3 regions of the Eubacterium maltosivorans genome follow, and region 2 is predicted to be linked to each of the others. Evidence: a T-box and tRNA genes for the amino acid it is inferred to sense, from the RefSeq annotation. Region 2 holds a T-box; the other regions hold tRNA genes.
What was found. The T-box of region 2 lies ahead of pheS (phenylalanine--tRNA ligase subunit alpha). A T-box ahead of a tRNA ligase gene usually reads a tRNA of that ligase, here a tRNA-Phe.

Region 1 (10,684 bases), 690 kb from region 2:
GTAGGCTTGTCCAGTTCCAACACGAATGCCAATGCCAAAGACGTTGGAGACCATGGCGAAGCAGGCTAAAGCCGTAACGACTTTAAAGAGCAGACCCACGCCGTGCTTGACCTGTTCTCGGGCGGGCTCGTACCAGTCCAGGGTGATCTGTTTGGTGGAACCGTCAAGGTAGGGATAGTAGATGATCAGGGGCCTTGTCTCAACGGTGATTTTATTCAAGGCAGTATTCATCTGGTCCACGATGGGAAAGACCTGTGGTATCTGCTCAATGATGGGTGTTGCGATGCTTTTTCCCTCGGGGATCGCGAAGAAGTCCGGGACGGACAAGGCAAAGTCGGCGATATTGGTTAAGGGAACCGAGATCGAACCCGTTAAAGCGTCAATGCCGGATTGAACCGTTGCGTCGATCCCGGTCAAGGCATCGGTGATATTGCCGAAGATTTCTTTACTACCGTCAAAGACGTCCTGGGCGGTGGCGGTGATGCCGTCAATGATGGTGTCAATGGCGGTTTTAACACCTGCTTCGATGCCGTCAAGGGATGGATTGCCAAGGCCGAGGAGTGCGAGAAGGGCGGAGAGCCAGGGCATGTCAATGTCTTCTGGTTTATCCGGGATGTCTGGGGTATCGGGGTCTTCGACTTCAGAACCGGTATAGCTGGGGTCGATCACGAGGTCTTCTCCGGTTGGGATGTCGTAGGGTAATGGCGGGGCGAGAACAAGGTCGCTGGTGCCATCCCAGGTGTTTATATTGTTGATGATGGTTTGAGGGAGGACGGTGGGAATGGTAAGGGAATCTGATTTAGCAATCTGGTTCACAGATGGATTTAATACATGCGATGTGCCCATAACAAGTTCACCTAAAACACTTAAATTTTCAGACGTATCATAAACAATGATAAAATAAGTTCCCATATTATAACAATCATAAGAATACACTTGACCACTCGAAGTAACTGCCCTTACATAACCTGTAATTGAGCCGTTTTTATATTTATCTGGTTTTGCAAGACCAGCCGTCCCTAAAGCATTATGACGATTGTAAGTAGTTTGTTCCCAGCTGGTGGGATAGGTAATTGGGAAAAAATAGTCCAAAGTATTAACGTTCGCATCATTAAAATACCAAGTAAAATTAGCTGTATTGGCTAAATAATCATAATTATCAAAACCGGGAAGAGCACTTGGATTCGGAGTTTCAAAATTCCAAAGTGTTTCCTGTATCGCCTGCAAAAACGCATAGATCACCGCCCCACTGGCAAGGGCTTTGATTTTGGCGCTCTCGGCACCGGACTTGATGGCTTCGCCTAGTTTGTTGGCTTGGTCGATGGCGGCGGATCCGGCGGCTTGGAGGTTGGCTTGAGCTTTTTCGGTGATGGAAGAAAGATCGGCAGGGGATACCTTATAGCCGCCGGAGATAGCACCGTTTGAAGTTAATGCCGCTAAAATCAATGCAACAACTGGAATACCAAATTTTAGAGTATCCTCAATCGTATTGGCTTTTACTCTATGTATAGAACTGAAAGGAGTAATAGCAATAACTAAAGCCATTAAAATTGCAATAAACTTATATTTAATCTTATGAGTATTTATAGATTCCATTCGTTACTCCTTCATGGTATAATTATTTAAAATACAGACTGGGGGTATGAAAATGTTCAAAATGCTTACATTACTAGCTTTATTGCTAATAGCAGTTTTTGGTATTCTGTTAATCGTATGTCCTGAAGATCGCTTAAATATTCCTGTGATAAAGGATATAGATAGATGGATAAGCAAACATAAATTAATAGGATATGGATGTATATATGGAACCATGTTTATTTTATTCATTGTCTACATCATGTTTAACTAAATTAAAAACCTGCCTACCACAGGGGGAGTGGTGGCAGGTTTTTTTAAGAGGATTAAAAATGATTGGTTGATGCTACAGGAAAGTGTAGATTATCCGGCGAATCAGGCTGATACCGATCATGGTGCCCATGATGCCAAGGCCGATGGGCACCAGCGTGGTTAAGCCGGAATTGATGGAGTCGGTGACGGGTTTTAACATGTCAGCGGTGATTTCCATAAATAAAGCTCCTTTCGTTTAGATTTTACAGGAAGGTATAAATGACACGACGAATCAGGCTGATGCCAATCATCGTACCCATGATACCAAGGCCGATGGGGACCATAACCCCCAGGCCGGAGTTAATGGAGGTGGTAACAGGCTTGATGAGATCAGCGGTGATCAGAAAAGCATTGACAACCGGTTCTTCAGACATAGGCGTACCTCCTTCTTTTGAATTTATATAACCGCCTGTCAGTAATCGACAAAGGCAGATATACACTTGTAAAAGATCAGACAAACAATGATGGCCGCCGTAACACCTACGGCCAGATACATCATGATGGTGATCTGATCCAGCCGTTCAATGATGGTATTCAAAGCGTTCACGGTATCCGTCACCGACTCTGCCACCACCGTAGGGGTCGGGCTGGCGGTTGGTGACGGGACTACCGTTGGTGTTAGATCATTCGTCAAAGAACTGGCGGAGTTTTCGAGGGCTAGTGTCAGGCGTGTCAGAAACATTCCGTGTGACCTCCTCTGGTTCTTCTAAATCGTCCAGATCGTCGGTCATGGGGAAACCACCCTTAAGCGGGCACCCGGTACAGAACTTGTACTCGCCCTGACAACCGGAGTGTACCGACCATTTGACCACACCGTAGACACAGACTGCGCCAATGATAAAACCTGTGATAAAAACCATGGTTTCACCTGTCAGGCTTTCTTCTGATCGTCAACGTTGATTAAGTCCATGGCGTAAAACTTACCTTTGTTGTTGAAGTAGATAAAGACAAACTTGTTCAAGTACTCCTTGAAATTGTAGTCTTTGGCAATCTTGTGTGAAACAAAGATATCCGCCGTGCGGGCACCCTGAAGGTTTTCAGCATCGTCATTATAGACGATAAAGAGCTTGACCCCTTCAATGCGGTTGCCTTCCTTAGTTTCAAAGTCCATGGGTAAATAACCGAGTAATTTTGCTTCCATAAATTTTTCTCCTTTAAGTTTTATTTATTTTCAAGCCTGTAGCGGTTAAGCAGAATCAGGCTGAATGATCATGCGTTTTTATTCATAATGATAATGGCTTGCCTGACTGGGAAAGGCAGGCGGCTGATAGATGGTGACGCGGCCTCCCTCGGGTACAATCATGATCAGCGGGAGCAGGTGATTGTACTGCTTTTGAAAGACCGCATCATTGTAGAGCTTTTTCAGTTCCTCAAGGGATAAGGCCAGACGGGGGACGGGTTTTTCTTTTTTAGGTAGTCGCATTAGGCATTATCCTCCGTCAATTCAATCGAATTTAAATATTCCAAAAATTCATCCATTGATTTATGTCTTGCCCGATCTGCCTTTACCGTATCGTGTTCAAGATTCGATTGAGCCAATCCATAGGTATAAGCGTCGCTCAATGCTATGGCAAAGTAGGCGATTAAATTATTTTTTTGATCTTTCGTCATTTTTCATATCCTCCTCAACCTCAAATGCATTGTATAGAAAGTTAATAAAATCAAATTCCGGGTCAGACTGGCTGTAAAGGGATAAGTCATTATCCAAAGCCGAAGCACGGCCCAGATCATAATTATAGTGAAAAGCTTTCGTTGCAAGCTCCATGAGTTCAGAGCGTTGCTCGTGTGTCATAGTAAAACCCCCTTAAAAAGTTCATTTGTTCTATGCGTTTTATTTTACAACTCAAGTTTTTTTAAAATTTGTGTGAAAAAGTGTTGACAAAGAGTGCGTGCTGCCGTATAATAATGCACGTACTCAAGTTGATGGTCGCTTAGCTCAGCTGGGAGAGCACCTGCCTTACAAGCAGGGGGTCATAGGTTCGAGCCCTATAGCGACCACCATTTTTTATGTACTGCGGCCTGGTAGTTCAGTTGGTTAGAATGCCAGCCTGTCACGCTGGAGGTCGAGAGTTCGAGTCTCTTCCAGGTCGCCATTTCTATTGTACATAAACGTAAAAGTATTTATTTTTTTCTAAAAAAGTACTTGACAACATTAATTTGAGGCGGTATAATTAATACTTGTCACTGCAAGTTTATGCAAGCCCAGATAGCTCAGTCGGTAGAGCAGAGGACTGAAAATCCTCGTGTCGGTGGTTCGATTCCGCCTCTGGGCACCACTTTAATCATCAAGTGGTCAGACAGTGTTAATCAATTATTAAGCGGAAGTGGCTCAGTGGTAGAGCATCGCCTTGCCAAGGCGAGGGTCGCGAGTTCAAATCTCGTCTTCCGCTCCACTATTAAGGTGCCATAGCCAAGCGGTAAGGCAAAGGTCTGCAACACCTCTATCCCCGGTTCAATTCCGGGTGGCACCTCCAATTTTAAACTTTAGTCGCTGATATAGCGGCTTTTTTTATTTAAAAAAGAGCCCTTGCAGGCTCTTTGCAGATTACTTCGTTTTTGACAAAATACCGATGGTAGATCTTCTGGGCAGGACAAAGGCCGCGTCCTCCATTGAAACCCCGATTTCGGCCGGATAACCGCCAAATAGGTTAAAAAGTTTGACCTGTTCCTCCTTTGGCCAGGCTTCGCCCGCGCCGGGAACATAATCGTAAATATCCGGCCAGCTGGCAGCACTGCCAACCTGTTTTGATACAAAGGCCTTTCCAGCGCCCACCAGAAGGTTCATGATACCATCCATCATAAAAAGATCCATCTGATCCGTTAAGGAAGCCGCGTAAGCGTCAATTTCAGTGCCGCAGGTCGCAATGTACGCGTAAAGGGCATCGCCCTCATCCAGATTTGCCATAAGCTTCGGGCTTGTAAAAGCCGCGCCGTTGATCACGATCCGCGTTTCTGTTTTTTCATCGACAGAGCCGGAGATCACCAGTGCCTTAGGCACCGCGGCGGCATTCGTCTGATCCAGCAGAATCTGCGCCTGGTTTAAAAGCCGTTTACGGTTCCGAAGCTTCAGCGCGTCGTTCAGAGTATCCATCGTTATTTCGAAGGGAATCGGATTAAAGATTTGCCCATTCATAAAAATCACTTCCTTAATTAAATTCTTAATAGCATTATAGCACACCTTTACATTAATATATCCTAAAAGAAAATAATGAAACATCGGTTTTACTTATGCCCGTTCATAAATTTTTTTGAAATATTATTGACATTTTCAAAGGAAAAGAGTAAGATAATATGCAGTTGCTCATGTGCGAAGTGGCTCAGTGATAAGTAGGGAACCTAAATCTATGGTTTGATTTAAGGTGAATCACTTATACAAAGTTAACTCAAATCCGGAATTTGGAGTGTCCGGGAGTGTAACACAAGCCGAAAGCACGAAAGACAGAATACCAGTTTTATTAAGCGGAAGTGGCTCAGTGGTAGAGCACTGGCTTCCCAAGCCGGGGACCGCGGGTTCGAATCCCGTCTTCCGCTCCAGTATAGTAAAAAAGATGCCTGAAACCCAGTGTCTGATTGGGGGACGGGCTTTTTTATTTGTACCCGGTGCCTGGGGATAAATGGTTCAGCACAATTTTATTAAATTTACATTTAATAGAGGGCTTAAATTAATTCTTATATAAGATTTAAAGATTAGAATAGTGTCTGAACATTATTTTGAAAGGGACTTTAAATTTATGAAGAAAAGAAGGCGTTCCAGAAAGAAAAAACGGTTCAGGCCGCTTATCTGGGGAATCGTGGTGATCACAGGGATCCTTCTTCTTAACTGCAGCTTTATGGCTGGAAGGGGAAATAAAAACAATGACAAATCTCAGGAAGAGGGACTTTCGTCAGCGGTTGTTGAGTACAGACCGGTGGTCGCGCAGTACGCTGCCGAGTATGGGATAGAAGAATACACGGATTATCTGCTGGCGGTCATGCAGGTAGAATCCGGAGGCAACCATGAGGATGTAATGCAGTCCAGCGAATCACTGGGGCTGCCGCCGAACAGCCTGGAGACAGAAGAGTCCATCAACCAGGGATGCCGCTATTTTGCAAAGCTGTTGAGACTTGCTGCGGAAAAGGGCTGTGATTTTAACACCGTCGTGCAGGCCTACAATTTCGGTGACGAATTTCTGGACTTTATCGCGGAAAACGGAGGTATCTACACCATAGAGCTGGCAGAGGAATACGCCAGACAGAAATCCGGCGGCGAAGAAGTGACCTATTTAAACCCCATCGCCCTGAAAGCAAACGGGGGCTGGCGCTATAAATACGGAAATATGTTCTATGTTCAGCTTGTTTACCAGTATGTCTGAGACAGGCCAGAACAGGATTTTTAGATAAAAGGAGAAAGAATGAAAATAACACCGGAAGAAAAGCGACGCAATCTGGATATTTTTTACGTGGACGGGCTGATTGATAATATTCTCGAGGAAATGCTGAAAGAAGTCGATAAGCTGACGCCAGAAGAGAGCGTTCATTTTAAAAAGAAGAAAAATATAATTATTTAGATTTCAGATATGATTAAAATATGCTGACAGGGGTATAATTAGTTTTGAACACACATACCTCTTACTTAAATTAATAAAACTTACTCCCCCAACTTTTCCTTTTTTAAAATCCCCAGCTCCTTGCGAACCGGGGATTTTTCTGTTGTTAAAAAATGGAATTTAGATTATAATATAGTGCTGGAAATTTAAAAGAGGAGGTGTACAGAATAGAGGATCTAACCATTGTGCAGGCTGAGAAGAAGGACGTAGAGGCGCTCTTAAAATATCGCGATGCAATCGGCGCTGAGAGCGACAATTTAACCTTTGGCAGAGAAGGCTCTGGCATGACACTGGAAGCCCAGGAGGCTTTTATCCAAAAAACAAGAAAAGACGAGGGATCAGTCATATATGTTGGAAAAATTAATGATGAAATCGTGGCTCTGGGCTCGATTACAGCCTATAATAAACCGCGTATCCGCCATCGGGGAGAGCTGGGTTTGACGGTTCGGAAACCGTACTGGAACCAGGGAATTGCTACAAAAATGATGCAGGCCCTGATGGATTTCGCAAAGGAGAGCACAAGCTGTGAGATCGTTGAGCTGGAGGTCCGGTCAGATAATAAGACTGCTGTCCACCTTTATGAGAAGTTTGGTTTTAGAACCATCGGTGTCTATGAAAAATTCTTTAAAATCGGAGAACAATACGCCACAGCCAATTTGATGACCTGCTGTCTATAGGTTGTAGGCGATCTTTTTGCGGGGATACTGCCCACGGATGTACCTTCCGTAATATTTGCCGACAGATTTCGCGGCCAGCATGCCCTGGTAATGGCGGAAAGGGACATTAAAATATTCGTATAGATTACCGTTTTTAAACTGGATATACAGATTCCCATTGTGGTACCCGATGGAATCGACCAGGGTAGAGCTGACAAAATGCATTGACATAGAATTCACGCCCTTTTTGCTCATTATAACATGCGAGTATAGAAAAAGCCACTGACAGGCAGTGGCTTGAAAATTATTGCTTTTTCCATTTATGGCCGGCTTCCTGAGTAGGGGGAAGGCGGTCGCCCTTGGCGATTGTGACGACACGGCCGTTTTTAATTTCACCGCCGCGTGGGCCTACTTCCTTATAGGTACCTGGTGCCTGATTGTCTGTACCAGGATTTACGAGTTCTGACATCATAGAAATCACTCCTTTCAAGATTAAAGGTGTTTGTATTTTGTATAGAACAAATATATCCAAAGGGCATAATGAATAACACTCTTAGTAGCCATTCAGCAAGATGCCAATAAACTTTTAAGAAAAATCGGCTTTATTTAGAATATGAGAGAGTAAAGATGAAAATAAGTTATCCAACACCAAAACATAGGCAATATATAGATTATATGCAGGCCATCTGCAGCGAGCAGCGACTTTCACTTGTTTTAGAGGGCTCTCTGGCTGCGGGAAAGGCCAGCCGTTTTTCGGATATTGACTTGATTTTAACTGGAAGTGTAGCAGTAGCACAACTGGAAAAAATAATATCAGGTTATGGATATTTAGCCATGACCAATTATACAGAAAATCCAAAAGGGATTTTAATCTTAAATTATGCGGATGGTATAAGTGTTGATCTGGATATTCGCAAGATTGTGTTAAAAGAGGAAATTGAAGCAAATTGTATTTTATGTGATTTTGGATTTGACTTTGGAAAAAATGTCGAGCGTCTGGAATTAAAGACAGATTTGGTGCCAGAGCGACCTCTCTGGTATAAAATCCTCCGACTTATCCACCGCTGCTGTTTAAAGTATTTGGCAGATAAGGTAGAGAACGCAGCAGGATTGGCAAAAGAGGTTGCTCTAGGGGTGGAACAATGCTGCGGCATATCGCTTCAAAGACAAGGAATTCCAGAGAGAATGGTTGAAGCTTTTAACAGCATCGATAAATATTTTGATACAGGAGTTACTATCCAAGAACTTTTTAACCCTTTGTTCAAAGCGATGAGCGAAAAAGAATAAAAAAAGGCAAAAATTTACCCTTTTGGAATGTTGAAACAGATATAGTAAAAATAGTGGTCTGTTTTATGGTCGCCCAGCCTCTTTTTCTGTCAAGATTTTAGCAGTAAACAGAGGCAAAATACATTGAAACTTTAGCATCGAAAGAATAAAATAATGAGGAATTCCAAAGAGCTTTTGTCTTTAAAGGCAAAAGCGACTGAAAAGAATTGAATAATTCTTTTCCCCTCATTTTTTGTCTCCGGTCCGCCGGAGGCATTTTTGTTTTTTGCATAATGGCAGTCATTCTGTTAAAATGAAGCTAAAAAATGGGAGGGAATTATACAATGACCGATAAAAGAGAAGAAGGTGCTCTGGAGGGATTGAAAATACTGGATTTTTCAACCCTTTTGCCGGGTCCTTTCGCTACAACCATGCTGGCAGACCTGGGGGCAGAGGTACTGAAAATAAGCGGGCCGGGCAAGCCGGATATTGTATTGGACTATCCGCCTTTTATTGAGGGGACCACTGTATCGGCGAACCAGGCTTGGCTTGGGCGCAATAAAAAGACCATGCTGCTGAATTTGAAAAAGCCCGGAGCCGTAGAAGTCGTCAAAAAGCTGATCATGGAATACGATATTGTGATGGAGCAGTTCAGACCTGGGGTTATGGAGAAACTGGGGCTGGGCTATGAAGCCCTTGCCGAGATCAACCCGCGCCTGATCTACTGCTCCTTAACTGGCTATGGACAGACAGGGCCTCTGAGCCATAGGGCTGGACATGATATTAATTACCTGGCAAGAAGCGGAAACATGGCCCAGGCCGGACGTGCAGAAACAGGACCAGTCCTGACCAATATGCAGGTTGCGGATGTGGCGGTTGGCTCGATGAATTCAGTCATTGGAATTTTGGCAGCGGTCCAGTACCGGAATCGGACGGGGAAAGGACAGCGTGTGGATATTGCCATGCTGGACGGCCTTATTCCCTTTAATGGTATGGACGGCACTGCCTTTCTGGCAGCTGGAAAAGTTCCGAAGCGGGAAGGCGAGCGCCTGAATGGCGGCTGTATGTATGATTTTTATGAGACAAAAGATGGGCAATACCTGAGTGTTGGCGCTCTTGAGCCAAAATTTTGGGCAGAGTTTTGCCATTGCATCGGGCGTGAGGATTTGATCGAGGGATCGGTGTGGCCAGAGGACGTAAAGGCAGTCAAGGAGGTCATAAGGGGGATTCTCAAGGAAAAAACAAGAGATGAGTGGATGGCTGTTTTTGACGGCTGCGATGTGTGTGTGGAGCCAGTGCTCTCAGTACAGGAGGCTTTGTTGGAGGACGCGCATATTCGCGCGCGTGAAATGGTGGTAGAGGTAGAGCTGCCGCTGTCGGATGGTAAGAAGGTCCCCCAGTACGGCACTGCAGTCAAGCTGTCCGAAAGCCCCGCCCAATACCGGTTCGGCGGTTATCCGGTCGGTTATCACACCGAAGCAGTGCTGAAAGCATTGGGCTGCTCAGATGACGCGATCGAAAGCTTAACTTCTATATAATTTAACAAGCTTTTAACTGGTGCTCTGGTCAGAAAGCAGCTATAATAAAGCAGACACCAGAAAACTTTTCATTTCTCTCTGGGGCTTCCGCTTTTTTGGTGGGAGCTTCTTTTTGTATTAAAAAAAGCCTGGTAATCCAGGCATAAGGTAATTAGAAAAGACGTCCACCGCCGAATATAAAAAACAGCAGACTGGCAAATTTAAAAACAACCACCATAAGACCAATGGTCCGTCCGGTTTTGGCATTATCGTTTTTCGGGTCCGCCGCCAGTTCTTTTTTCCCCATAAAAAAGGCCACAGCGCCGCAGACGATAATCAGACCACTTAAAACAAGCGAAACAGGGTTAGTGTTGTTTTTAAAGGTCAGCAGAATATTAAGCGCCCACAGAATAATGGCTATTACACCAAAGGTATAGCCTCTCTTACCAAATTGAAAGCCCATATTTTTCTCCTTTTCTTTTGTTAGTTGAACGTTTTGGCTCAGTGCTATTATACTTGTTCAAATAAAAAAATACAACATCGAACCATTGATTTTCTCCTTTTCTGAAATTTAGGGAGAAGTGTTATTTTCACCCGGTCTTTGGGTAAAAACTAGATAACACTAAAAGGAGGTATTTATGATGGAAAAGGATACAAGCGCATTTTTAAAAGATAAAAGAGGTGCCGCCTTGACAGCCGACAACACAGGTAAGTGCGGTGAGTATATCTACGAGGAAACCATTTGCTCCGCCGAATTTCCGCAGGGATGTAT
Region 2 (10,684 bases):
TAAAAAGACATCATCTCTTCACTTAATGCGGTATCAAGATTATCACCAAAACCGCTTATACCTAAGCGAAAACAGTCTTTACCATAAGATATAATTAGATCTATTAATTTTGTTTGTTGATCCTTTGTCATCTCACACTTACAATTCACTTTTTCGACCTCCTAAAGTTCATTTGTTCTATGCGTTTTATTTTACAACTCAAGGTTCTGGATTAATTTTAAAAAGAGCTTGACAATTATTTATAGTTGCTATATACTAATTAAGCAAACAAAGCAGAGGTGTCCACTTCTCACCTGGTCTTCTAGCAAGGCGGGTTCATAGCAATTTAAGTAATTGATTGTTTAATGCAGGTGGACTATGTCTACCTGCATTTTTGTTTTAATAAATTCCTATAAATGGAGGTGTATTACTATAGCAAGAGAAGTTCAACACGAGATTAACGAGGAAATCCGTGATCGTGAAGTCCGCGTAATTGATGCAAACGGAGAAATGCTGGGCGTTATGCCGACAAAAGAAGCACAAAAAATGGCAGACGAAAAGAGTCTGGATCTCGTTAAGGTTTCTCCTAACGCGAAGCCGCCGGTCTGCAAAATTCTGGACTACGGTAAATTCCGTTATGAAGAAATGCGGCGTGTTAAAGAAGCAAAGAAAAACCAGAAAGCGGTTGTTATCAAAGAAATCCGTATGTCTGTACGGGTTGAGGAACACGACATCATGGTTAAAGTCAAAAACTGCATTAAGTTCTTAGAACAGGGCAATCGTGTCAAAGTATCCATCCGTTTCAGAGGCCGTGAGATGGCTTATACGGATCAGGGTAGGGGTGTTTTACTTGACTTCGCTGAACGTGTAACTGATTATGGTACGGTTGACAAGCCACCAAAAATGGAAGGCCGCAGCATGGTCATGTTCTTATCCCCTAAAAAGGATAAGTAAGCTAAGCCTATAATGGTATAACTTGTTATACTTCATTATATAAATAAAATAAAAAATAAGTTGACGAAGATAGGGAGGAGGAATCGACTATGCCAAAAATGAAATCCCATCGTGGTGCTGCTAAGCGCTTCAAAGTGAAAAAATCAGGTGTGATCAAACGCGCTAAGGCTTACAAAAGCCATATCTTAAATAAGAAAAGCCAGAAGAGAAAGAGAAATCTTAGAAAAGCTGGTTACTTAGTACCAAGTGACGCAAAAGTTGTCAAAAAAATGTTAATGAAATAATAGTGAGCAAGGAGGAAAATTTTAATGGCTAGAATTAAAAAAGGCGTTAACGCCAAAAAGAAGCATAAAAAAGTATTAAAACTTGCAAAAGGCTATTATGGTGCTAAAAGCAAGTTATACAGACCAGCGAACGAAGCAGTTATGCGTGCACTTCGTTCTTCTTACAGAGGTCGTAAAGAAAAGAAAAGAAATTTCAGAAGATTATGGATCACCCGTATCAATGCAGGTGCCCGTATGTATGGTTTAAGCTACAGCAAATTCATGTTTGGCCTGAAACAGGCTGGCGTTGAAATGGACCGTAAGATCTTAGCTGATTTAGCAATGAATGACATTAATGCATTCGCAAAATTAGTTGATGTTGCAAAAGCACATCAGGCTTAAGCTTTAAGAACCAAGACAAAAAACTTCTCAGTCCTTGGGAAGTTTTTTTTATGTGATATTTTCACCTTGTTGGGTAATAATCTCCTTTAGGAAGGTATTAGTTGCAGTAAACGATCTTGCTTTTTTTTGACAGAATGGTACAATAGGTGAAAGCAAATAAAATATTTACTTGGAGCAGACAAATGATAAACATTGTTAAAAAAGGTGGCCGCATGACTACCTTTATGCGGCACCGTTCTCCAGCCGAAATTCTGATGTTCGGCTTTGCGGCAGTGATATTTCTGGGGGCAGTGATTCTGAACCTGCCAGTCTCCAGTGCCTCCGGTCAGAGTCCGGGATTTCTGAACTGTTTATTTACAGCGACCTCCAGCGTATGTGTTACAGGATTGGTAGTAGTGGATACTGGGACCTACTGGTCGTTGTTTGGTCAGATTGTCATTATTCTTTTAATTCAAATCGGTGGTCTCGGCTTCATGTCTTTGATGACTATTTTTTTCGTATTGGCGGGTAAACGCATTACGATTAAAAACCGTCTGCTCATCCAATCCTCTGTCAATTCAGACAGGGTACAGGGGGTTGTGAAATTCACTAAATACATAGTCTTTTCCTGCCTGGTGATTGAGGGGGTCGGCGCGCTGTTGCTGTCCTTTGTTTTTGTTCCGGATTACGGATTGGGGAAAGGTATTTATTTTGGTATCTGGCATTCGATCTCCTCGTTCTGTAACGGCGGTTTTGACTTGATCGGCGGCTTTCAGAGCTTTACAGGATATACCAATAACTTTTTGTTGAATTTTACGGTCTGTGCGCTTATTGTCGTCGGCGGTCTGGGTTTTGCGGTTACCAGTGAAATCGTCAGTTATCGGACAACCAGACGACTGAGCATGCACTCTAAAATTGTTTTAAGCATCACCGCTATTTTGGTAGTGGGCGGTGCTGTGCTTTTTTATATTTTTGAGCATGCTAACCCTGAAACCATGGGGAATCTGCCATGGTATGGGAAAATTTATGCCGCCTTTTATCAGTCTGTAACGCCGCGTACAGCCGGTTCCAACACCATTAGCCAGACAGGGCTCAACCCGGTTTCCAAAGTGCTGACGATTGTGCTGATGTTTATCGGCGGCTCACCCGGATCGACGGCAGGCGGGGTTAAAACGACAGCCGTGGCCATGATGGCTATCACATTGTTTACTGAGCTGATGGGCCGGAAGGATGTCACCTGTTTTAAACGTCGTATTCCGGAGATTACCATTAAGCGGGCAGCATGTGTGCTGACCATCGGCATTTCCATCATTATTGTTATCATTATGGTTTTGATGGTCTGCGAACCCGGCGCTGACCCAATGGCCGTTACCTTTGAGGTGTTTTCAGCCTACTCTACCGTTGGGCTTACCTGTGATTTAACACCGCACTTACATGCGCTCAGCAAGGTTGCGTTGATTATTACAATGTTTATCGGACGTGTCGGTCCGCTCACGATCGCTTATGTTATTACGAGAAAAGAAAGAAAAGAACTTGAGAATAAAGGCCAGTTCAAGCTGCCTGAAGGCAATGTCTTGATTGGTTAAAAGGAGCATAAATTGAAAGAAAAACAGTTTGCTATTCTGGGGCTTGGCCGTTTTGGCGAAGCGCTCGCCATCACTTTGAGTGAGTTGGGATCAAACGTGATCGTTGTTGATAAAAATGAAGAAAAGGTGCAGAATATTGCCAACTATGTCACCTATGCTGTGCAGGCCGACGTTTCGGATATTAATGCTCTGAAGTCTATCGGATTAAAAAATGTGGACGCGGTCATTATCTCTATTACCTCTGATATCAACAGCAGTATCATGGGGGTTGTCAATGCGCAGGAGCTTGGGATTCAGGAAATTTATGGAAAAGCCAACAATGCCCAGCACGAAAAGGTTCTGCTCAAACTGGGGGTTAAAAAGGTCTTTTCACCAGAGCGTGATATGGGGGAACGCGTCGGCCACAGCCTTTATTCCGGTGATTTTATCGATGCACTGGAGCTGGATACAGACCATTCGATTGTTGAGGTTGACGCTTTGCATAAATGGGAAAACCAGGCCCTGGAATCACTGGATATGCGTACAAAGTACGGGCTTAATATCATTGCGATCCGGTCGCAGGATCATTTGAATGTTTCTCCGGTGGCGACGGATGTTATCCGGGCCGGCGACAAGCTGGTCGTAATCGGAGATAATGCAGATATTAATGATGTTACTCGTCTCTATCAGGCTGGAAATTAAAATGATGGCCCAAGAATTAATTACATCACGCCAAAATACAGCAGTTAAGAATGTTATCAAGCTAAAACAGAAAAAAAACAGAGACCGCGAGAAACAGTTTATTCTGGAAGGGACCAAGCTTTTCATGGAGGCTGAAGCCTGGAAGGTGGCGATCACTGCGGTTTTTGTAACGCCGCAGTGGATTGAGGGCGCTGAAGAGACTGTAAAGTCAGCTTTTAAACGCCTGAAAGACACGGGGATCCCGGTTTTCACCGTTGATACCGGCGTCTTTGATGCCATGTCGGCTTTGAAAATGCCGGAAGGTATTTTATGTACGGCACATAAATTTGATGCCTCTGAAAAAGTTTTTGAAAAAAAATGCAAAAAAAACGGGAAAAAATGTCTGAGTTATGTTATATTAGATGATGTGCAGGATCCGGGCAATGTTGGAACCATAATACGTACAGCGGATGCCGCTGGCTTTGACGGCATTATCTGCTCATCAAAAACCGCAGACATATACAATGAAAAAGTCCTGCGCGGAGCCATGGGGTCGGTGTTTCACTTGCCGGTGCTACAAACCTGTGCCCTTGAAGAGACGGTGCTTTTTCTGAAGGAGCAGGGTACACGTATGATCGGAACCTCCCTTCAGGGAAAAACCAGTCTGTCTGCTTCTCTGGCTGCACAGAAAGCTGTGGGCATTATTCTTGGCAATGAGTCAAAGGGTATGTCAAAGGGTATGGCGGACCTGTGTGATGACTTATACAAGCTGCCCATGTACGGACATGCTGAATCTTTAAATGTTTCGGTAGCTGCAGGTATTTTGATGTATGATATCGCACGAGCGATGCACGAATAAAAAAAGAATAAGATAAAGACGATGATGGAGAAAGTAGGCGGCACGCCGCTCACTTACAGAGAGAAAACCCCGGCGGCTGAGAGGGTTTTGGTGAACAGTGCTACTGAAGTTCCCTCCTGAGTTTTGGCTGCCAAGGCACGTGGTGCTTGTAGTGGTCAACGTCAACGTGACGTTATACGTGAGGGGCCGCGCCAAATGGGTTGCGGCAACAAAGGTGGTACCGCGGAAACTATTCGTCCTTTATGCATTTTTGCATGAAGGGCTTTTTTAGTTTGCAGCCGCGATCCGATAAAATTGTTATTATGAAGAAGGAGATAAAAATGCAAGAGGAATTAAATCGCATCAGAGAAAATTGTTTGGAAGATCTGAAAACTGTCAGCGATATGAAATCGCTTGATGACATCCGCGTAAAATATCTTGGTAAAAAAGGTGTTTTAACCGCGGCTTTAAAAGGAATGGGCAAGCTTTCAAAGGAAGAGCGCCCGGTTATTGGCAAGCTGGCTAATGAGGTTCGGGAAGAGATTGAAACCGGACTGGCCGGAAAAAAGGAAGCGTTGGAAACAGCAGAAATGATGGCTGCCATCGAAAAGGAAAAACTGGATGTCTCTCTGCCTGGCAAAAAACCATCAGAAGGCAACCTGCACCCTTTAAATATCATCATCAATGATCTGGAAGAAATCTTCCTGGGTATGGGCTTTTCCATTGCCGAAGGACCCGAAATCGAATGGTCTAAATATAATTTTGATTATCTTAACATGCCTCAGGAGCATTCAGCCAGAGATTTGCAGGAGACCTTCTATTACAATGATGAGGTGGTTTTAAGAACGCAGACTTCACCGGTTCAGGTGCGCGTTATGATGGATGAAAAGCCGCCACTGCGTGTTATCTCACCAGGACGCGTTTATCGAGCTGACGAAATCGATGCGACCCATTCACCGGTATTCCACCAGATGGAAGGTCTTGTCATTGACAAAGGTATCACAATGGCTGATTTAAAAGGAACCCTGGATATGTTTGCCAAAAAGCTTTTCGGTGAAAATGTTCAGACAAAATTCCGTCCTCACCAATTCTATTTCACCGAGCCCAGTGCGGAAATGGATGTAACCTGTTTTAAATGTGGGGGCGCAGGCTGTAAAGTGTGCGGCAATAGCGGCTGGATCGAGCTTTTAGGTTGTGGGATGGTGCATCCTAATGTACTGCGCCACTGCGGCATTGATCCAGAGGTTTACAGTGGATTTGCTTTCGGTATGGGCCTTGAACGAGTGGCCATGACCAAATACGGAATTAACGACTTACGTCTGCTTTTCGAAAACGACATGCGTTTTCTGACACAATTCAAATAGGAGGAGCCCCATATGTTAGTATCACTCAACTGGTTAAAAGAATATGTAAAAATTGAACAGGACCCCAAAACTTTCGGGGATATCCTGACAATGTCTGGCACAAAGGTGGAAACCATCGATCCCATTTCGGATGAAGTTTCCGGCGTTATCACTGGTAAGATTGTTAAAATTGAAAAGCATCCTGATGCTGATAAGCTGGTTGTCTGCCAGATTGATGTGGCAGCTGCGTCTCCCTTGACCATTGTCACCAGTGCGACCAATGTTTTTGAAGGGGCGGTTGTCCCGGTTGCCGTAGAAAACTCAGTGGTAGCCGGTGGGCATAAAATGAGCCGTACCGATTTCCGCGGCATTATGTCCTATGGCATGATGTGCTCTGTTGAAGAGCTGGGGATGAATACAGATCTGTTTACCCCTGAAATTAAAAATGGTATCTATATTCTGCCTGAAAATACGGAGCTGGGTGTTGAGGTGCGTGATCTGCTCTGGATTGATGACAGCATCATCGAGGTGGAATTAACGGCCAACCGCGGAGACTGCCAGTCCATTTATGGCATTGCGCGTGAAGCTGCGGCAGCGCTTGACGAGGCAGTGGCTCCGGTTAAACTCTATGATAAAAAAGAAACTCAAAACCAAATTGCCGATTATCTGAGTGTTAAAGTCGAAACCGAGCTATGCCCGCGCTATGTGGCTAAAATGTTCAAGGTTAAAAAAATTGAGCCCTCTCCGCTGTGGATGCAGCTTAAGCTTTTAAACAGTGGCGTCCGCCCGATTAACAATATTGTCGACGTGACAAATTACGTCATGTTAGAGCTTGGACAGCCGCTTCACGCCTTTGATTACAAGAGCCTTAATTCTGACGAGATTGTGGTTAAAACCGGCAATAAGGAAAAGACTGTTGTCACACTGGATGACAAAGAACGTGATATTGATGAATCCATGATGATGATCACCAACGGAAAATACCCTGTGGCTGTCGCTGGGATTATGGGGGGCGCTAACTCAGAAATTACAGAAAATACGGAGTATGTTGTTCTTGAATCCGCCTGTTTTGACAAAACCAGCATCCGTTTGACATCTAAGAAGCTTGGCATGCGTACGGAGGCTTCTGGACGCTATGAAAAGGGCATCTATCCAGGTCTTGCTGAAACCGCAGCTCTGCGTGCAACCTATCTGTTTGATCTGATCGGTGCCTGCGATGTTCTGGAGGGGATGATTGATGTCTACCACAAACCAGAAGAGCCACATGAGGTCGCTGTGAACGTGGACTGGATCAACCGTTTCATCGGTATTGATCTCTCTGAAGATGAAATCATCCGTATTTTTGAAAGACTGTTCCTGACCGTTGAAAATAAGGGAAAGGGCAATCTGGTTGTCAAAGTACCCGACTACCGACAGGATCTTGAAATTCGTGAAGACCTGGCGGAAGAGGTCGCGCGAATTTACGGCTATAACAGGATTCCAAGCACCATTATGGGCGGAACCACCCTCGTTGGCGGAAAGACTGTTAAACAGAAATACCAGGATATGCTTCAGAGTCTGCTGGTAGGCGCTGGATACTATCAGACCCTTACCACTTCTTTCACCAGTGTCAACCGTATCAACGCTTTAAATATGGACTGCGGTGACGAGCTGGTTCCGCTTATCAACCCACTCGGCGAGGAAAACAGCATTATGCGCAACACGCTGGTCGGTCACCAGCTGGAAGTGGTGAGTTTAAACCATAACCGTAAAAATCCACAGGGCCGTTTCTTTGAATTTGCCCAAACCTACCATAAAAACCCGAATAAGGATGAACTGCCCATTGAGCGCAAGCACCTGGTCATTTCTTCCTATGGAAATACCGACTATTTTGATATTAAGGGCGTTGTTGAGCTCCTGCTTGACCGTTCGGGTATTGCTGACTACGACTTCGTTCTGGCGGGACCAGACCTCTATCACCCAGGCAGAAAGGCGCAGATAAGAGTGGGGGATACCCTCGTTGGACAGATAGGGGAGATCCATCCGTTGGTTGTCAAAAACTATGATCTGCCGAAACGCACATACGCCTGTGAGCTGGACTTTGACGTAATGGCCGGATTACAGCAGGACGCCACTAAATTTGTTGAAATGCCCAAGTATCCTGGTTCCTCAAGAGACATCGCTCTTGTCCTGGATGAGGATGTGCCGGCTTCAAAAATTGAGGCGACTATCAAAGCCCACGATACGGGTATTATGGAAAATGTCGAGCTTTTTGATGTATACCAGGGCGAACAGATCGAAAAGGGCAAGAAGAGTCTGGCTTATTCGATTTTATTCCGCCATCCTGAAAGAACGTTGACAGATGATGACATCAATCCAGTAATGGACGAAATTTTATCTGACCTTAAAAATGGATTTAATGCCCAATTAAGGGATTAATATGGTATAATAGGAGTGTGTTAAGATCGTATAAAGATTTTGCGAATCGCGTTAAGATTATATAAAGATCTATTTACAGGAATTTACCGGGGCTGACAAGCCCCGGTCTTAATGCATGAAATTTAAATACCAGGCAGCACCTTCGTCTGCCTTAGCAATAGAAGGGAAGAGAATGATGAATAAGAACGATTTAAACCGCAGTATTATAGCGCTTTGCCAGCTAAAAGGCATCGGCCGCAAGAAAGTGAAAACCATTTTAAAATCCGTTGATAATCCGGCAGACTACCATCTTTTAGAACTGGTTGAAATCGGTATATCCTTGAATGTTTTTTCACGAAACAGTACGATCGGTACCTTTTTGGATGCCCGAAAGCGTGCAGATGAGATTTTAAAATGCTGTGAAGAAAATCATATCAAGATGATTAATTCTTATTCTGAGGATTTTCCAAAGGCGTTGCTTTTTGAGGATGGTCCGGATCTGATCTATTATAAAGGCGATCTGTCGTCTCTTGCCAATATGAACAGAGCCGCTGTTATCGGCACCCGGGTACCGTCAGATATTGGCTATCATTTTGCCTATAACTGCGGTAAAAGCCTGGCGGAACAGGGCTATACCGTTGTCAGCGGACTGGCTCTTGGCTGTGACACTGCAGCACATCTCGGCTGCCTGAAGGCAGGGGGAAAAACCGTTGCCTTTTTACCGTCAAATTTAATGGCCATTACACCTCGCGAAAATATGGAGCTGGCAGAACGTATCATAGCAGGGGGAGGCTGTATCATCAGTGAATTTTCGCCTTTGTCCACTTCGAATGCTTATATGTTTATTGAAAGAGACCGGCTTCAGGCTGCAGCTTCTAATTTTGTGCTGGTATCTGAATTTGCCCGAAACAGCGGGACGCTTCATACGCTGCATTTTGCCCATACCTATGGAAAGCCGATTTATGCCGATGATGCCATTGTCAATTCCGATGTCGATGGTTATGATGCCATGACCGAGGAGGGAATTGCGTATCAAGTTGGCAATATGGAAGAAATTAAGCAATTTATCCTTAAAAATCGACAATAATTGTAATATTTTAATATTTTATTTGAAATTTCTTACAAGATTACTTATAATGATAGAAAGAGAACTAATTAATTTTTATATACAGGAGGTAAGTTAATTGCCTGAAGAAAAAAAAGTTGTCGAACTTCGCATCTTAGAGAATGATTTTTCTGTAAAAGCTGGGGAAAGTGAGGATTATATCCGCGAGATCGCAACCTTTGTTAACGATGAACTGACAAAGGTTAAGGAACGCAATCCTTTCACCAACCACATCCGCATTGCAATTCTTGGCTGTATGAACATCACGGAGCTTTTATTTGAAGCTAAAAAGGATGTGCTTATTGCTGAGCGTAAGCAGGAGGAAGAAGCCAATAACATTAATCTGGTAAAGGATGAGTTAAAGACTGCTGGCGAAGAAATCAATGAACTTAAAGAAAGTAAGCTTCAGCTTGTCGAGGAGAAGGAACAGCTCCAAAAAGAAATTGAAGAAAAGAATGAGCTGCTCAATCAATATCGTGAACATCTGAAACAGGCTAAAATTGAAAGTGAATCTAACCGTAAGGCGATTCTTGATCTCCAAAATCAGCTGTTTGAAAGCCAAATTGAACTGGTTAAGGCAAACAAAAAAAATCCTGAAGCCATTGACCAGGATACACTTCAGACGGATATGGAACCAGAAGATTCGCCAGAACGTCCGGAATAATAAAACTAAAACCTCCAGTTTTGGGCTGGAGGTTTCTTTTTATGGTTTTACATCTTGCGGAGAAGCCCAGTTACACGGCCCAGAATCTGAACATCGGTATCCTTGAGCTCTCTCGGTTCAAAATTTGGGTTTTGAGGCTTCAGGATAACGATATCCTGATCACGGTAGAAGGTTTTAACGGTTGCCTCTTCATTTTCGAGTAAAAAGGCTACGACGATATCGCCGTCGTTGGCAGTGTTCTGTTTTTTGACGATAATGTCGTCCCCGTCCAAGATTCCCGCGTTGATCATACTGGTGCCTTTAACTCTTAACAGAAAGTGTTCACCGGTTCCGACAAAGCTAAGGGGAAGGGGAATCTGATCCATGATATCCTCAGCTGCCAGGATAGGATCACCAGCAGTGATTTTACCGAGCAGCGGGAGTGTGACCATCTCCCGGTCAGTCTGAAAGTTTTCAAGACCATCCTCGTCATCTTTGTTAATAACATCAATGGCACGTGTTTTGAGTGATGTTC
Region 3 (10,684 bases), 1.3 Mb from region 2:
AGCGGTTTCAGACTGGTGAATAACTGCGGTGCAGACGGCGGACAGACCGTGCCGCATCTGCATTACCATCTGCTGGGCGGCAGAAGCATGCAGTGGCCGCCAGGTTAATACGGCTGTCAACAAAGCCCGTATTGCTGCGGTGCAGTCCTGCGCGGATCTGTAATAAGCTCCCTCATCTGCTTGGCCTTGTGGTCTTTCTCTTAGGCCGCCACAGAGGGTGAATATGAATAACAGAAATCACTTAACAGAGCTTGTTTTTGGGACAGGCTCTTTTTTTATGCCCGTATTTGGGTATATAAACAGTAAATAAGAAATATTCAGATAAAAAGGAGTGATTTTTTATGAAAAATATATATGACTTTAGTGTTGAAAAAATGGATGGCGGAAAGCAGGAACTCAAGGATTACGAGGGCAAGGTGCTGTTAGTGGTCAATACCGCCAGCAAATGTGGCTTTACCCCGCAGTTTGACGGTCTCGAAGCCCTTTATGAAAAGTATAAGGACCAGGGACTTATGATCCTGGGCTTCCCCTGCACTCAGTTCGGCAACCAGGATCCGGGCAGTAATGAAGAGATCGAAAACTTCTGCCGCCTTACCTACGGCGTATCCTTCCCGATGATGGCAAAGATCGAGGTAAACGGCGACAACGCCGAGCCGCTTTTCGTTTTTCTTAAGGAACAGCAGGGCTTCAGAGGGTTTGACCTAAACACCGAAAAGGGCAAGGCCTTTGACGAACGCCTGTCCAAGGACGATCCGGATTACGCGCAGAAGAGTGATATTAAGTGGAACTTTACCAAGTTTCTCGTCGACCGAGACGGCAATGTGGTTGCCAGGTACGAATCGATGGTAGAGCCTGCAGCGCTTGAAAAGGACATCGAAAGGCTTTTATAAAGTTTTTTACTGCCACAGGACAGCCTGGCTTTTTCTTATGAAAAAATAGATACAAAAAACCCCGATTAATCCCCACTTTTGGATTGACAATTAAAAAGTTTTTAAATATAATATAAGTTAGCTCATACCATGTCAAAAAAAGTTCCGTAAATAAAGTTATGGATTAGAGGGGGGGTTAAGAATGTCTGAAGTAAAAATCAAAGAAAATGAAACACTTGAAAGCGCATTACGCAGATTCAAAAGAAAAACTGCAATGGCAGGTGTTATGTCTGAGATTCGCAAAAGAGAACACTATGAAAAACCAAGTGTAAAAAGAAAAAGAAAATCAGAAGCTGCCAGAAAAAGAAAAATGAAAAAAAGATAGGATGTGGCATTAGTTGGCATTAAAGGAACAACTGCTAGCTGACTTAAAGGCTTCCATGAAGGCCAAGGATACGGTTAAAAAATCAACGGTAACGATGATTCGTGCCGCTATTCTTCAGGTCGAAAAGGACAATAAAGTTGAGCTGGGCGATGCTGAGATTCAGGAAATCATCGCCAAGCAAATGAAACAGCGTCGGGATGCCTTAGACGAATTTAAAAAAGCCGAACGAGATGATCTAATCGCGCAAACAGAAGCAGAGATGCGAGTCATCGAAGCTTACCTTCCTAAACAATTAACTCAAGAAGAAATTGAAGCGATTGTTGACGAAACCATCAAAGAAACCGGAGCTGAAAGTGCAAAGGACATGGGCAAAATTATGGGTGCGTTAATGCCGAAGGTCAAAGGACTGGCCGACGGAAAATTGGTTAATCAGATCGTCCGGGAAAAATTACAATAATAAAATACCGCTCAGCCTGCGAGACAGGCTCAGCGGTTTTTTATTTGCACTGGCGCTCTATAAACTGTCTTTCTTTTAAGAAAAGGGTGTTACTATTAACTTAATACAAAACAAGAGAGGTTCGCAATGGAAATGAACGCCTTTAACCCATCGTCAGCTACCGGTCTCACCGAACAGCAGGTAGCTGAGCTTCGAGAAAAGGGTCTCAATAATCAGCAGCCTGAATCCCAGACAAAAACCGTGGGCCAGATCGTAAAGGACAATACGCTGACCCTTTTTAATTTACTCAATATTGTGCTGGCGGTTCTTGTAATTGCGGTTGGGTCCTATAAAAATGCGCTGTTTATCAATATTGTGATCATCAATACCGTCATCGGTATTATCCAGGAGGTCAAGGCTAAACGCACGATTGACAAGCTCTCGCTCATTTCCCAGCCCCATGTCCGGGTACTGCGGGAGGGGAAGGAGAAGGAGATCACAGTGGAGGAGATTGTCCTCGGGGATATTCTTATCCTGAGCTCCGGAAAACAGATTCCATCGGATTCTACAGTGCTGAGCGGTGAAATTGAGGTCAATGAATCCCTGCTGACAGGCGAATCCGACGCCATTGTCAAAAAGGCGGGCGATACCCTTCTGTCCGGCAGCTTTGTGGTGGCCGGGCAGGCCTATGTGCAGGTGGATAAGGTGGGCGAAGATAACTATGCCACCAAAATTGCCGCCCAGGCCAAACAGATGCGCAAGCCCAATTCAGAAATCATGCGTGCGCTAAATCTGATCATGAAAGTTATCGGTATCACCATTGTGCCCATCGGTGTGCTGCTTCTGCTACGGCAGATTTTCGGCCTGAACTTGGGCATTAATCATGCCATTGTCACCACTGTGGCCGCCCTGATCGGTATGATTCCCGAGGGGCTTGTGCTTCTGACAAGTGTGGCCCTGGCAGTGGGCGTTATCCGCCTCGGGCATTACAAGACCTTGGTTCAGGAGCTGTACTGCATCGAGACTCTGGCCCGTGTCGATGTGCTCTGTCTGGATAAAACCGGCACCATCACCGAGGGGAGCATGGAAGTTAAATCCATCGACCTGGTCAATAACGCTAAAGACCCGGCCAAGGCCTTGCGCGCCATGGTGGCCACTTTGACCGACGATAACTCTACCTTTCAGGCCCTGAAGGACAGCTTTAACGGCGAAGCCCCCAAATGGCGCGCAGTGAAGACCGTCCCCTTTTCCTCGGCCCGCAAGTGGAGCGGCGTCAGCTTTGAGGGCCAGGGCACCTATGTTATCGGCGCCCCGGAATTTGTACTGAAAGATGGTTACAATGCCTATCGCGACAAGGTTGAGGGCTATGCCGCGGAGGGAAACCGTGTGCTGGTGCTCGTCCATTCCGAAAGCCCTTTTACAGGTGACAGCGGCCTGCCCGGTAATGTGCAGGTCATCGCGTTCCTGCTGCTCGGAGACAAAATCCGGAAGGAAGCCAAAAAAACTCTGGAATATTTTGCGGGACAGGGTGTTGCCATCAAGGTAATCTCTGGGGATAACCCCCTCACCGTGTCGGAGGTCGCCTGCCGGGCTGGCCTGATGGACGCCAAGAACTGTGTGGATGCCACCACCCTCGAGACGGACGAGGCGGTGGCGGAGGCCGCCCTCAAGTATACGGTTTTCGGGCGCGTTACCCCTGGTCAGAAGCGTGTGCTTGTCAATGCGTTAAAGGCCGCGGGGCATACAGTGGCCATGACCGGTGACGGTGTCAATGATGTGCTGGCCCTGCGCGATGCGGATTGCAGCATTGCCATGGCCGCGGGGAGCGACGCTGCCCGCCAGGTATCACAGCTGGTTTTGCTGGATTCCAATTTCTCCAGCCTGACCAAGGTGCTCATGGAAGGCCGGCGTGTCATCAACAATATCAGCCGCGCGGCATCATTGTTCCTGGTTAAGACCATTTACTCCTTCCTGCTGGCCATCGTTGTGATTGTGGCCAGTGAGGCTTATCCTTTTATTCCCATCCAGCTCACCCTTATCAGCACAGTAACCATAGGGGTCCCGTCCTTCTTCCTGGCCCTTGAGCCCAATAAAAACCGGCTCTCCGGCAATTTTCTGGAGACTGTACTCAGAAAGGCTCTGCCGGGTGCGCTGACCATCGTGGTGAATATTGTCGTGGTTATGATTATCGGGAATATACTGGATTTCAGCGTCAGCGAACTGTCCACCATGGCCTGCCTGCTGACTGGCGTCACCGGGCTCATTATCCTTTACGGTGTCTGCCAGCCCCTCAATGTCCAGCGGACCATCCTGTTTTGGGCAATGACCATCGCCTATGTGGGCGCTGTGCTGTTCTTCCCGACTTTCTTTGCAGTAATACCGTTCTACCCGACCAACTGGCAGGTGGTGCTGGTATTGCTGCCCATGCTGTTCCTTATTTATCCCATTATGCTGCTGCTCAAGACGGCCATCAATAAAACCGAACGGTGGCTTGTGGCGCATAAGCTGCTGGATTTAAAACAGACATCCCTATAGATATTTTAAGACCCGTATCGTGGCGATACGGGTCGGATTTTTTATTTTAAATTTTTGTTAAAAAAATGCTTGACGAAGGCTTAAGAATTGTGCTAGAATAAGCAAGTCGTCAAGTGAGACAGCTGCAGGCAGCACGGCTTAAAAAAACAAATTTTAAAAAGTGCTTGACATTAAGAGTTAAAGATAATATAATATAAGAGTTCTGTTTCGAGGTGTAGCGCAGTTTGGTAGCGCACATGGTTTGGGACCATGGGGCCGGAGGTTCGAATCCTCTCACCTCGACCATTTTTTTATCTGAACGATTATACGGGCCTTTAGCTCAGTTGGTCAGAGCATCCGGCTCATAACCGGCAGGTCCAGGGTTCAAGTCCCTGAGGGCCCACCAGTTTTCTTTTTAAAATAAGCCCAGATAGCTCAGTCGGTAGAGCAGAGGACTGAAAATCCTCGTGTCGGTGGTTCGATTCCGCCTCTGGGCACCACTTTTGAAATCCGGATACAAGCATGTCAGACAGCAGGTCTGGCTTTTTTTATTTTTTGAAAGAAATATTGAAGGGATGCCGCATGATGGTAAAATGGCGTTCAGAGTTGTGTTTTTAAGGACGATCAGTTATACTAGGCGTAAAGGTGATTTAAAATGAATACAGACATTTCCAGAGAAAAAATTAAAACAAACATCATAAAAAGTGTGACGGACCTGAACGAAAAAAAAACACTGCGCCTGGTGGAAAAAGCCCTCAATGCGGGGGTAACCATGGGCGATATTGCGGAATATCTTCAGCAGGGAATGGACAACGTGGGAGAGCTGTTTGAAAAAGAGGAGTACTTTATCGGCGATCTGATCATGGCCGGTATTATCTTCAAAGAGGTTATGAAGCTTGACAAACGCAGCGTGGCAGACCAAAAGGAAGCTCCCGGCAGCCGGGGAACTATCCTGATCGGCACCATCCATGGGGATCTGCATGATATCGGAAAGGATATTTTTATTGGTCTGGCCTGTGTCAATGGCTTTAACGTCATTGATCTGGGGGTGGACGTCCTCCCCGAGGTCTTTATTGAAAAAATCAGGGAGGCCCGCCCGGAAATCTTAGGCTTCAGCGGCCTGCTGACAACCGCCACAGCGGAGGTCAAAAAAACATTGAAGATGATTAATGACGCGGGCCTGCGCGATGGGCTGAAGATCATTGTCGGCGGTGGACTGATGCAGAAAGATCAGGAGACAGCCGAGGCCTACGCCGACGCTTATGTCAAAAACTCAGGAAGAGGGCTGGAATACTGCCTCGAGTGGGCGGAGAATGGTTACAGATAATGGATATACCGATTTATGAGAAAATTGCAAATGATCTAAAGGAAAAGATCAATCTGGAGCTTTTGAAGCCCAATGACCTTATTCCCTCAGAAGCGGCTCTGTGCGAAGCCTACAATGTCAGCCGCCTGACCGTCAGGAAATCACTGGAAATGCTGGTGCGCGACGGCCTGGTTTACCTGGTTCAGGGAAAGGGGCACTTTGTAAAAAAAACAAACGGCAGCAACTATACCCTGACGTTTAACGAAGTCAGCTTTAAGACCACAGATATTGACCAGATACACATTGTGGATGTCGATGTGATCGAATCGACCAAGGAGCTGGTTTATCTATTGAAAATTCATCCTAACACGCGCGTGCTCAGAATTAGGCGTGTGCTTTATGAAAAAAAGCAGCCCATTGGTTATGACATCAAGTACATTCCTTACTATCCCGGCTTCCCGCTGATTGAGGAGGAGCTGGAGGCCAGAGATTTTGTTGAGATTCTGGCAGACCGCATCTCGCCTTATTCGGTTCAGATCGATTTAAAGATTACACCGCAGAGGGCCAGGAGTGAAACGGCAGAGCAGCTTGGAATCGACGAGGGCAGCGGAATACTGACGGTGTCCCAGCTTTTAACAGATGTCGAGCTTGGCGTTGTGGGGTATTGCGAAACCTTTTATAACGCAGAATATGTAAAACTCACCGCAGAATGGAGCAGGTAATGGAAGCAAAGCTTTATAAGGGAGTACAAAACGATCTTAAAAAGAAAATTGAACGGGGAATCTATCCAGAAGGGTATAAGCTGGAAAGCGAGAACAGTCTCTGCGCCCAGTATAATGTCAGCAAGGTAACCTTGCGTAAGGCGCTCTCAAACCTTATTGAAGAAAATTATATTGAATCCAGACCACGGGTAGGGTATTTTGTAAAAGCGGCGGAACGCGGAATATATCATCTTAGCTACAGCCTGTCCAATGTGCTGAATACCTACATATCTGACGAGGAAATCTTGTCGGCGGATTTTGGCGGGAGAGAGAATGTCAATGCGTTTGAGATGTCCAAGCGTTATGCCAACGATGACGACGAGTGGATCGCCCTTGAGCGGATCCGGATTGTTTTCAGGCACACTCTGCCCGGTCAAAAAAATACGGAAAAGACGCGTGATTATTATAAAAGGCATACCGAGGATATCCTGTCCCTTGCTGAGACAAAAAAGATGACCTTGGAAGTGTCCTTTGGCGACGAGGCTGTCTGCAATGCTCTGGAAATTTTTTCGAATGAGGCATTGCTAACAATCTGTGAAGAATACTATGATGAATATGGAAAACAGTTTGCAGAAGTGAGGGCATATGTGCCGTCGGATTTTGCAGAGGTGAGGGCATCTAACAAAAGAAAGGAATCTGGTTTTTAAGGATTTTCTTTTTTGTTGACAATCTAATATTATCATGATAATATTAGATCAATCATTTGATATTATCACGATAATATCAAATTGGGAAAGCGCTTTTCAAAATAACAGGAGGAGAAAAATGGACGTTAAAGAAAAATTATATCAAAAAAACCTTTCCATTGCAAAACGGGGGCTGCTCTGGGGGCTTATGGGAGGGCTTCTGTATGGTATCAGCCCGATGTTTCAAACACTGGGGATGGGCACCGAACCTTTGAGCAGCGGCGCTGTTCTGGGCCTGTGCGCCATACCCATGATCGTGGGATGTCTTCAGGACTTTTCATCCGGGATATGGGTTTTAATTCCGAACCTGAAAAATGGGAAGGGAAAGGAGTATGTCCGCTCCGTAAAAACTAAACCCGGCCGTTTCATTCTGCTGGCCTCACTCTTCGGAGGGCTCATTGCCATGGCGGGCTTTACGCTCGGCGTTTACTTTGCAGGGCCAGTGTATCCGGTAGCCATCAGCGCGACCTTTCCTGCCATCGGAGCGGTATTATCACGGATATTTTTAAAGGAAAAAATTTCGGGCCGCGGCTGGTGCGGAATTCTGCTGTGTGTGGCCGGTGCCATCACAGTCAGCTGGGCGCCGCCGTCAGGGGACGCTTATCCGAATTTCTATCTTGGAATCGCCTGCGCAGTGCTGGCTTCTGTGGGCTGGTCCCTCGAGGGGATTATCTCCTGTGCTGGAATGGATTTTGTGGATCCTGAGATCGCCCTTGGCATCCGCCAGTTTGCATCGGGAACCATGTTCCTGTTTGTGCTGCCCTTTGTGGCCAGCGGTGTCAATCTGAAAGCCTTTGGCCTGTTGTTTTCAACACTGCCCAGCATGGCCTTTGTGTTTATCGCCATCGCGGGATTTGGAGCAGGTATCGGATATTTTTACTATTATAAGTGTAACAATGTCTGTGGCGCGTCAAGGGGGATGTCGCTGAATATTATTTATACGCTGGTTTCTGCGGTCTTATCGGTTGTTTTCCTCGGAAGCACCATCACAGCGACCTTTATCATTGGAATTATTGTTTTACTCTCCGGAGCGCTTATGGTGGTGGGAAAACCGTCAGAGCTGCTCTCGTTAAGAGATATCAGTTAGGAGGAAATAAAATGGCAGCGACAATGCCCATGCGCTTTAATATTATCAAGCAGATTATCGACAGCCCTGATGGGCTGAACCCACAGCAGGTATATGAGCGGATTTCACCTTATTACAAAGGCGAAAAACAGTGCAGCGAAAAGGAGATTGACGCTCAGCTGATGTCCCTTAAGGGGACTGGCCTGGTGGAGATTACAAATACAATAGAACGTTCCGATGGTTTTCTGGAATCGACCTATGTCATTACGGCTTATGGCAGGGAGCGCTCCCAAAAATACATTGGTGAATACTTATAAGGAGTTGAAAATGAGCCATATTCTCAAAAAAAAGGATTTAGAAACAATATATGACAAAGTTGTTGAAATATTAGAACAAATCGGCATTACCTTTGGAACTAAAAAAGCCCTGGAACTGCTTGCGAAAAACGGTGCGAAAATCGAAGGCGACAAGGCCTTTATTCCAAAGGCGCTCCTGGAAAGATGTCTGGAAAGCCTTCCCAAATATGATTATGAAAACCAAGGGCCAAAAAGAATCACAGCGACTTCTCCCTTTGGTATGGTGCCCACCATTCTGGATGATGAGACCGGCGTGTACCGGAGCGGCACAGTGGAGGATGTTGTGAAAATGTATAAACTCACCCAAACCTCAGACCTTTATGAGTGCGCCAGCCCCTGCGTTATCGACCCTGTGGACAACGACGCGGACGATCTGTACGTCGGCCAGATTGCCATGCTCCTTCGCTACAGCGATAAATGGCCTTCGGTTGGGATAAGGGCAACAGCCCAGAACTCAAAGGACGGAAACCTGTACCAGAGCGCGCGTAAATCCATCCGGCTTATCCGTGAGTTTTACGACGTGTGGGACGAACCTGTAATGGGGCAGTCTATCTGCCCCATGTCCCCCCTTGCCTACGACTGGGAATGCCTTGATAATTTAACCGCCGCCATTGAGGAAAAACAGAACATCATTCTCTGCCCCTGCAGTCTGACTGGGCTGACCGGGCCGGCGAGCCTGCTGGGGCTGGTGATCCACGATATTGCCATCTCCCTGGCCGGAATCGTTTATGCTCAGCTGCTTTCTCCAGGGATTGACGTCTCCATCTGCTCCTGCTCGGGCGCGACAGATATGCGCAGCATTCAGCCAGCCTATGGAACCGTGGAATGTGTCTATATTGAGGGGATGCTTTACGAATTCGCGAAGTATATGCAGATCGGCTGCACAATCTGCGGAGCACTGTCCGATTCCGCAAAGGTGGATTACCAGGCAGGGGCGGAGAGCATGCTGACAACACTGATGCCGTATTACGCCTCTGAAATCAATGAGGTCTGGTGCTATCCCGGCCTTATGTCTGCCTGGTACTGCGGCAGCTTTGAAAAGCTCATTCTGGATGAGGAAATGATGCGCAACGTCAATCGGGCTCTTAAAGGTGTGAATTTGAAGCTGGACCCTAAGCTGATGACGAGTTTGACAGAAGCCCAGGAAAAGAACACCTTCCTTCAGGGAAAAACGCCTTCAGCATATAGAAAAGACCATTATTTGACTAAAATTTTCAGCAAATATGGCGTTTCCCAGGATATCAGTCCAGAAAAAAACGACGTCAGATTAAAGGTGAAAATGGAGATCGAAAACCGGATTAATCAATATCAGGCGCCGGAAATTACGGAAGACCAGAAAAAGCTTTTACAGCCTTACCTTCCTTCAAAATGTTCGTTTTAAAACTTGGGAACCCGTATCGTCACGATACGGGTTCTTTTGTCATGTGTACTTAAACACAAAAAATTCAGCTTTTAAGAATATAACCTATTGTTGAATGGTATGATTTCATATATAATATAAATATATATGGATCAAGATGCCCGTCGGGACATTTGAGGAGAGGGAGCAATGGGGGAGAAAATCAGGAAAAGAAAAGCAGTTATTTTTGTGGTAACGTTTTTAGCGGTTAATCTAATAGCCCTGTCGATTATCACAGTTTGGGAGTCGGTTTCGGTCAACCAGCGGCTGACAGCTCACGCAGAGGAGATCGGGGCTGGATTTGATGAGGTCATGGACAGCTATGAGCGGTCCTTTATGATCTTTGCGCAGATGATGGGGCGGGAGATTCAGAACAATCCAAATCCGGATATTTTGTGGGATTACCTGAAAAGCATTGATGCGCCCCTGCTGGCCATTGAGGGCGAAACCTTTGACGGCTTGTATATGTACTACCAGGGGCGGTATCTCTACAGCTGGGACAAGCCCTATTCGGCCTACGAGGAGACAGGCTATGTGGCCACTGAGCGTCCCTGGTACAAGGACGCGGTAGCGGGTAAGGGAGAGATTGTTTTTACACCGCCTTATATGAGCTACGCCAACCACTATATTCTGACAACTATTTCACAGCTGCAGCCAGACGGCGAGACCGTTTTTGCCTATGACATTAAAATGGGCGACATTCAGAAGCTCGTTTCGTCCACGCTTCAATATGACAACGAGCAGATTATGATCTTTGATCAGAATGGAACAGTCATTGGAAGCACCAATACCGATTATCTGGGCGGCAGCTTCGACGCCAGTCTGGAGGACACTGCCCAGGCGTTATCACTGGCGCAGAGGGAAAAAGAAGCCCTTGACGCCACGGATGAGGCAGAGCTGGCCAAG

Region 1: it encodes a tRNA-Phe, which carries the amino acid that the T-box ahead of pheS (phenylalanine--tRNA ligase subunit alpha) is inferred to sense. The anticodon was not compared.
Region 3: it encodes a tRNA-Phe, which carries the amino acid that the T-box ahead of pheS (phenylalanine--tRNA ligase subunit alpha) is inferred to sense. The anticodon was not compared.

The regions. Positions count from the first base shown of each region.
Region 1 covers NZ_CP029487.1:2,889-13,572, forward strand. The annotation lists gene CPZ25_RS00025 (hypothetical protein) at 1-1,596, opposite strand, end outside; gene CPZ25_RS20275 (hypothetical protein) at 1,922-2,065, opposite strand; gene CPZ25_RS20280 (hypothetical protein) at 2,091-2,261, opposite strand; gene CPZ25_RS00030 (hypothetical protein) at 2,300-2,569, opposite strand; gene CPZ25_RS00035 (hypothetical protein) at 2,511-2,747, opposite strand; gene CPZ25_RS00040 (hypothetical protein) at 2,759-3,028, opposite strand; gene CPZ25_RS00045 (hypothetical protein) at 3,107-3,310, opposite strand; gene CPZ25_RS00050 (hypothetical protein) at 3,310-3,498, opposite strand; gene CPZ25_RS00055 (hypothetical protein) at 3,476-3,679, opposite strand; tRNA gene CPZ25_RS00060 (tRNA-Val) at 3,813-3,888, shown strand; tRNA gene CPZ25_RS00065 (tRNA-Asp) at 3,904-3,980, shown strand; tRNA gene CPZ25_RS00070 (tRNA-Phe) at 4,088-4,163, shown strand; tRNA gene CPZ25_RS00075 (tRNA-Gly) at 4,206-4,280, shown strand; tRNA gene CPZ25_RS00080 (tRNA-Cys) at 4,288-4,361, shown strand; gene CPZ25_RS00085 (hypothetical protein) at 4,433-5,020, opposite strand; tRNA gene CPZ25_RS00090 (tRNA-Gly) at 5,347-5,421, shown strand; gene CPZ25_RS00095 (lysozyme family protein) at 5,619-6,239, shown strand; gene CPZ25_RS20285 (hypothetical protein) at 6,279-6,434, shown strand; gene CPZ25_RS00100 (GNAT family N-acetyltransferase) at 6,632-7,150, shown strand; gene CPZ25_RS00105 (KTSC domain-containing protein) at 7,145-7,360, opposite strand; gene CPZ25_RS00110 (YjzC family protein) at 7,434-7,601, opposite strand; gene CPZ25_RS00115 (hypothetical protein) at 7,757-8,416, shown strand; gene CPZ25_RS00120 (CaiB/BaiF CoA transferase family protein) at 8,740-9,933, shown strand; gene CPZ25_RS00125 (hypothetical protein) at 10,085-10,375, opposite strand; gene CPZ25_RS00130 (hypothetical protein) at 10,551-10,684, shown strand, end outside.
Region 2 covers NZ_CP029487.1:696,753-707,436, reverse strand. The annotation lists gene CPZ25_RS03500 (hypothetical protein) at 1-149, opposite strand, end outside; ribosomal protein L20 leader region at 265-383, shown strand; gene infC (translation initiation factor IF-3) at 358-933, shown strand; gene rpmI (50S ribosomal protein L35) at 1,023-1,217, shown strand; gene rplT (50S ribosomal protein L20) at 1,242-1,598, shown strand; gene CPZ25_RS03480 (TrkH family potassium uptake protein) at 1,781-3,163, shown strand; gene CPZ25_RS03475 (potassium channel family protein) at 3,176-3,844, shown strand; gene CPZ25_RS03470 (TrmH family RNA methyltransferase) at 3,846-4,682, shown strand; T-box leader at 4,695-4,926, shown strand; gene pheS (phenylalanine--tRNA ligase subunit alpha) at 5,003-6,025, shown strand; gene pheT (phenylalanine--tRNA ligase subunit beta) at 6,038-8,422, shown strand; gene CPZ25_RS03455 (DNA-processing protein DprA) at 8,595-9,488, shown strand; gene CPZ25_RS03450 (cell division protein ZapA) at 9,586-10,170, shown strand; gene lexA (transcriptional repressor LexA) at 10,218-10,684, opposite strand, start outside.
Region 3 covers NZ_CP029487.1:3,740,657-3,751,340, forward strand. The annotation lists gene CPZ25_RS17300 (histidine triad nucleotide-binding protein) at 1-108, shown strand, start outside; gene CPZ25_RS17305 (glutathione peroxidase) at 342-890, shown strand; gene rpsU (30S ribosomal protein S21) at 1,072-1,254, shown strand; gene CPZ25_RS17315 (GatB/YqeY domain-containing protein) at 1,268-1,711, shown strand; gene CPZ25_RS17320 (cation-translocating P-type ATPase) at 1,838-4,225, shown strand; tRNA gene CPZ25_RS17325 (tRNA-Pro) at 4,434-4,510, shown strand; tRNA gene CPZ25_RS17330 (tRNA-Ile) at 4,534-4,610, shown strand; tRNA gene CPZ25_RS17335 (tRNA-Phe) at 4,629-4,704, shown strand; gene CPZ25_RS17340 (cobalamin B12-binding domain-containing protein) at 4,860-5,531, shown strand; gene CPZ25_RS17345 (GntR family transcriptional regulator) at 5,531-6,232, shown strand; gene CPZ25_RS17350 (GntR family transcriptional regulator) at 6,232-6,918, shown strand; gene CPZ25_RS17355 (DMT family transporter) at 7,037-8,044, shown strand; gene CPZ25_RS17360 (hypothetical protein) at 8,056-8,340, shown strand; gene CPZ25_RS17365 (trimethylamine methyltransferase family protein) at 8,351-9,760, shown strand; gene CPZ25_RS17370 (sensor domain-containing diguanylate cyclase) at 9,929-10,684, shown strand, end outside.